Jeotgalibacillus aurantiacus: one gene and its partner. The protein of the gene in region 1 interacts with the protein of each later gene in a pairwise test. Links are inferred from orthologs where the notes say so. Each region holds a gene or a part of one and is shown in the gene's direction. Other genes may lie near its edges. The genes, in order: rpe and eno.

Region 1 (3,054 bases):
TATGCGCAGCCTGAGGAGCCGGCAGAGGGAGAAGATCCTCCTGAGGTGCCTGGTGACCCTGAACCTCAAACAATTACTATCTATATTGCAGACAGAGATCGCACGATGGACGAGCCTTCAGAAGAGTTTACCATAACAGAAACGGTTGAAAGGACCTTAAGACTTGTTATTGAACAGGGTCAAACCGGATCCTACCGGATTGAGCGAAATGGTGAAGTCATTTTGGAAGATTCAATTTCCTATGAAGAAAATCAGTAAAAGGAGCGTGTGTATGCCAGAAGGTAAAATCATGAAAGCGCTGAGCGGCTTTTATTATGTGAAGGATGAGGAAAAGGTCATTCAGTGCAGAGGACGTGGGGTTTTTCGTAAGCAGAAACTGACACCGCTTGTGGGTGATTATGTGGAATACCAGGCTGAAAATGACCAGGAAGGCTATATTCTGGACCTGAAATCGAGAAAAAATGAACTCGTCCGTCCGCCTATTGCAAACATTGATCAGGCAGTTCTCGTATTTTCAGCGATTGAACCTGATTTCAGCACTTCACTGCTTGACAGGTTCCTTGTTCTCGTTGAAAGTCATGACATTGATCCGGTGATTTGTATTTCAAAAATGGATCTGTTAAACGACGCACAGACAGAAAAAATTAACCGGTTTGCAGAGGATTACCGAAAGATCGGGTATCCGGTCATTTTATCCTCAGCCAAATGGGAGGATGGAATGGATCAGCTGAAGCCCTGGCTTGAGGATCAGGTAACGGTTTTTGCGGGTCAGTCAGGTGTCGGGAAATCATCCATTTTGAATGCACTGAACCCTGCTCTTGAGCTGAAGACAGATGCCATCTCTAATTCTCTCGGAAGAGGAAAACATACGACTAGACACGTAGAATTAATCGGGATCGGAAGCGGATTTGTTGCGGATACGCCGGGTTTTAGTGCGCTTGAATTTACTGAACTTGAAGTAGATCAGCTGCCGCTTTGTTTCCCGGAAATGGTGAAGGCTTCTGAGGACTGCAAGTTCAGAGGATGTCTGCACCTGAATGAACCGAAATGTGCAGTAAAGGAATATGTGGAAAACGGAGAAATAATGGAATATCGATATCAGCATTACCAGCAGTTTCATGATGAAATTAAATCAAGAAAGCCGAGGTACTGAAATTATGGTGAAGATTGCACCTTCCATTCTATCAGCTGATTTTTCAAGACTGGGAGAGGAAGTAAAAGCAGTAGAAAAAGCAGGAGCTGACTACATTCATATTGATGTAATGGATGGCATGTTTGTTCCTAACATTTCTTTTGGATCATTGATCGTAGAGGCTATCCGTCCGGTTACAGCTATGACGCTGGACGTTCATCTGATGATCGAGCAGCCTGAACGTTATGTGAATGAATTTGCACGTGCAGGAGCAGATATTATTTCTGTTCATGTTGAAGCAACCAAACATTTGCACCGCACACTTCAAATGATTAAAAATGCGGGTGTGAAACCTGGCGTTGTGATCAATCCGCATACGCCGGTTGAATCCATCAAACATGTCCTTTCTGAAGTCGACCTTGTACTTGTTATGACTGTCAACCCCGGCTTTGGAGGACAGGCGTTCATACCTGAAGCATTGTCGAAGGTCAGTGAATTAAAGACATTAAGGGAAAACCATCAATTCACATATGAAATTGAAGTGGATGGCGGAATTAATGATCAAACAATCCAGTCAGCCGTTGAAGCGGGCGTGGATGTGGCAGTGGCCGGTTCATACATTTACGGAAGTGAAAACAAAGAAGAAGCCATCAATAAGTTAAAAAGAACAGCAAAATAAATGAAAAGCCGCCTAAGGGCGGCTTTTATCATAACGGTGAATAACAATATTATTATTATGTAAACTGAGGTGAATCAGATGATCATTTTAACTGGAGGGGCAGCAATATCCAAAGAACTCATCCAATCCTTTAACCATCCATTGACAAGGTGGGCTGGTGTCGATAGGGGCACAGTCAATCTGCTAAAAGAGGGAATCACACCGGAAGCGGCATTTGGAGATTTTGACTCTGTCACGCAGCAAGAGTGGAACCGGATTGAAAAAACAGTCAATCGGATTGACAGAACCAATCCGGAAAAAAACATGACGGATATGGAGATGGCCCTGGAATGGGCGCTGGGTCAACAGGAGAATATCGTGATGATCGGCGTAACCGGAGGAAGACTTGATCACTTTTTCGGAAACATTCAGCTCCTTCTCCACGACAAAGTCATGAAATATCAAAAGTCAGTAAAAATAATGGATGATCAAAACGTGATTTCAATCCATGATCCGGGCGAAATACTCATTGAGAACAACCCTGCTTATCCCTACATATCCGTTATTCCATTCAGCGCAGCAGTTGAGGGTCTGACATTAAAAGGCGTTAAATATCCTCTTAAAGACCATAGAGCCGTCTACGGAAGCACATTAACAATCAGCAACGAAATAGTTGAAGATCACGCGTCTATTTCTTTTCAAAGCGGCATATTAATGATCGTAAGAAGTAAAGATCAATGAAGCGGAGGGATCGGGATGCGGTTCTACTCAATTAAGCTGCCACGGATGCTCGGAGGAATGGTAAGAGGTTTCTTAAGCCTCATTAAAAAACAGGCGTAATTTTTATTGAATGATTCGATAGGGTTGAAAGATTGGTTGCGTCATCCTTAGCCTGCCTGTTTACAGATGAATTCAAAATGTAAGTTAGCACGGTTTTTGGCAATATAAATGTGGCGGGCTTCGAATAAACATAGGACCGGATTTCCCCCGAAGACTCCTATGGCGGAAAGGGACAAGTGAAACCGAAGTGCTTAGCACAGCGGGTTCACCGCCCGGCCATGGAAAAGTGGAGACGACTCTTCCAGTCTTGACAAGCATGAGGCGAAGATGAAAAGAGGGCTGACCTTGGCCCTCGTTCAGCTTCGCCTTATGATCTCAAGGAGCTAGTCGTCGTAGCTGGACAATGGAGAGCGTAGGGGGAAATCCGGCCCGATTTATGGATAAAACTATTTAAAAGATAGTTTTCGAAGGTTAACCTGCTTAG
Region 2 (3,177 bases), on another replicon or contig:
GCTCCGTATTGCTGAAACAGAAAAGTATCCTCACGTGACGTTCTTTATGAGCGGTGGACGTGAAAAAGTGTTCCCGGGTGAGGAACGTATTCTCATCGATTCGCCAAAGGTGGCAACGTACGATTTACAGCCTGAAATGAGCGCTTACGAAGTGACGGACGCGTTACTTGAAGCAATCAATCAGGACAAATTCGATGCCATCCTTTTAAACTTTGCCAACCCGGATATGGTTGGACACAGTGGTATGCTTGAGCCTACCATCAAAGCGATTGAAGCCGTTGACGAATGTCTTGGCAAAATCGTGGATCTGATCCATGAAAAAGGCGGCCATGCCATTATCACAGCAGATCATGGTAACTCAGACGAAGTCATTACGACAGATGACAAGCCAATGACTGCACACACAACAAACCCTGTCCCTGTGATCGTCACAAAAGAGGGTGTGGAGCTTCGCGACGGAGGAATCCTTGGCGACCTGGCCCCAACGATGCTTGATCTTCTGAAGGTTGAAAAGCCGGAGGAAATGACAGGTGATTCTTTAATTAAAAAGTAAAACAAAACGCGTCCGGCAGTGATTCCGGCCTGCCGAACGAATGGTTGACCCGGCAACATCAGGACGTGAATTTGCGGTGATCGTCCGACTGATTGTAAGTAAGCTGAATGAACAAAAATTATTCAAAACGAGGAGAGATTTAACAATGCCATTTATTGTAGATGTGTATGCACGCGAAGTATTAGACTCACGCGGCAACCCAACAGTAGAAGTGGAAGTTATTACAGAAAGCGGCGCATTTGGCCGTGCATTAGTACCATCTGGTGCATCAACTGGTGAATACGAAGCAGTTGAACTTCGTGACGGCGACAAAGGCCGTTACCTTGGAAAAGGCGTTCTGAAAGCAGTTGAGAACGTAAACAACATCATCGCACCTGAACTGATCGACAGCTACTCAGTACTTGATCAGGTTTCAATCGACAAAGCGATGATCGAGCTTGATGGAACTGAAAACAAGAGCAAGCTTGGCGCTAACGCAATCCTGGGTGTATCTATGGCCGTTGCACACGCTGCAGCTGACTACCTTGATATCCCACTTTATCAGTACCTTGGCGGCGTAAACGCGAAGCAGCTTCCGGTACCAATGATGAACATCGTAAACGGTGGAGAGCACGCTGACAACAACGTGGACATCCAGGAATTCATGGTTATGCCTGTAGGTGCTGAAACATTCCGTGAAGCACTTCGCATGGGCGCAGAAATCTTCCACGCACTTAAAGCAGTACTTCAGGCAAAAGGCTTGAACACAGCTGTAGGTGACGAAGGTGGATTTGCTCCAAACCTAAGCTCTAACGAAGAAGCACTTTCAACAATCATCGAAGCAATCGAAAAAGCTGGCTACAAGCCAGGCGAAGAAGTTGTTCTTGCGATGGACGTAGCAGCTTCTGAAATCTTCAACAAAGAAGACGGCAAATACCACCTGTCAGGCGAAGGCGTTGTGAAAACATCTGCTGAAATGGTTGACTGGTATGCTGAGCTTGCTGACAAGTACCCAATCGTATCAATCGAAGACGGTCTTGACGAAAATGACTGGGATGGCTTCAAGCTTCTAACTGAAAAAATCGGTGACCGCGTACAGCTTGTTGGTGACGATCTATTCGTTACAAACACAACGAAGCTTTCACAGGGAATCGAGCAGGGTATTGGTAACTCTATCCTGATCAAAGTGAACCAGATCGGTACACTGACTGAAACATTTGACGCAATCGAAATGGCAAAGCGCGCTGGTTACACAGCTGTTATCTCTCACCGTTCTGGTGAAACAGAAGATGCAACGATCGCTGACATCGCTGTTGCGACAAACGCTGGTCAAATCAAGACTGGTGCTCCATCACGTACAGACCGCGTTGCGAAGTACAATCAGCTTCTTCGTATCGAAGATCAGCTGGCTGCAACGGCTCAGTACCTTGGTGCAAAAACGTTTTATAACCTTCGCTAATTAGTGAATGGTATATGCAGGACTATCCTTTTGGGTAGTCCTGTTTTTTGTTTTTTAAAACCGGGCCGAGGGGCATCTTGTTTTCTGAACATAAAGAGGTGTAGGATAAGGAAACCGTGCCGGGTAATTCCTTCGCTTTCCACGGCCGCGCGGTGAGCCAGCTAGTGCTACGCACTACGCTGTCTCACCTGTCGCTCCTCTGCCGTAGGAGTCTACGGAATGACCCGGCACTCAGTAATTTTAATTACCAGCTGACTTTGTTGTTTGAAATTATTAGATCCATTAAGTTCTACGGCTCCTAAGACTAAATAACATATTTAAGTCAGGGCTGGAGAATAATAAGTGAGAACTGGCCAGTTCGAATTAATGTCAGAAAATACAGAAAATAATTCACGCTTTGTCTTTCATTGGCTATAATGAAGGTAGCAGAGATTTAATCCAGACGTATTCTGATTCAAAAGATCTTGAAAGAGGAGGCGTTTTTAATGGAGCAAATCATTATGTGCGAAGTGGATAGCTGTAAATTTAACCGGGAAGGCAGCAGGTGTGGGGCGGAAAAGATTTTTGTCGGTGCCCACAAAGGCCATGCCGACTCCAGTGACGAAACGGATTGCAAGACGTTTGAGCATGTATAAGAAAAGGCCGGCTCTTTGAGAGTCGGCCTTTTCATTGACTTTTTTTGAATTTTAACTTTCTTGAACTAAATAATGCTTACATTGATATCACTTAGATTGTATTTAATAAAAGTGCCGGGACATTCCGCAGACTCCTGCGGCAGAGGAGCGACAGGTGAGACAGCGTAATGCGAAGCATTAGCTGGCTCACCGCGCGGCCGCGGAAAGCGGAGGAATGTCCCGGCACGGCTTCAATATTCGATGTCAATCCGTACTAACAGCCTTTTTAGCAGAAACGGCTGAAAACGTAATGGTAATCGCACATAACCCGATGATGACTAAGAACCCAAGCACAATCGGCCATGTATCAGTAAAGCCGTCAATCAAAACAGCACGCATTGCTTCGAACAGATACGTGACAGGGTTAATTGATGCAGCCACCTTCAGCCACGCAGCATCAATCAGCTCATACGGCACAAACGTCGTGCTCAGGAAAATGAGCGGGAAGAAGATAAATGTTCCTGCCTGGGCAGACTGTGCATTTTTAGCGCGCAAGGCGACTCCGACGGAAT

Evidence for each region.
Region 2: the proteins of rpe (region 1) and eno interact in binary tests that used the Escherichia coli proteins (3 or more experiments, as listed by UniProt). The link is inferred for Jeotgalibacillus aurantiacus from one-to-one orthologs.

Annotation. Positions count from the first base shown.
Region 1 is NZ_JACNMS010000002.1:551,590-554,643, reverse strand. The notes cover bases 264-2,984. They hold rpe (ribulose-phosphate 3-epimerase), read left to right. Parts: upstream 264-1,157; coding sequence 1,158-1,811; downstream 1,812-2,984. Other genes in these bases: spoVM (stage V sporulation protein SpoVM), read left to right, coding at 2,547-2,630; H7968_RS07575 (thiamine diphosphokinase), read left to right, coding at 1,890-2,531; rsgA (ribosome small subunit-dependent GTPase A), read left to right, coding at 272-1,153. Also shown: pknB (Stk1 family PASTA domain-containing Ser/Thr kinase), read left to right, coding at 1-258. UniProt on the Escherichia coli protein: Catalyzes the reversible epimerization of D-ribulose 5-phosphate to D-xylulose 5-phosphate.
Region 2 is NZ_JACNMS010000007.1:110,857-114,033, reverse strand. What follows is about bases 1-2,844. They hold eno (phosphopyruvate hydratase), read left to right. Parts: upstream 1-698; coding sequence 699-1,991; downstream 1,992-2,844. Other genes in these bases: H7968_RS16670 (DUF1540 domain-containing protein), read left to right, coding at 2,477-2,626; gpmI (2,3-bisphosphoglycerate-independent phosphoglycerate mutase), read left to right, coding at 1-553. In the rest of the region: H7968_RS16665 (ABC transporter permease), read right to left, coding at 2,870-3,177. UniProt on the Escherichia coli protein: Catalyzes the reversible conversion of 2-phosphoglycerate (2-PG) into phosphoenolpyruvate (PEP). It is essential for the degradation of carbohydrates via glycolysis.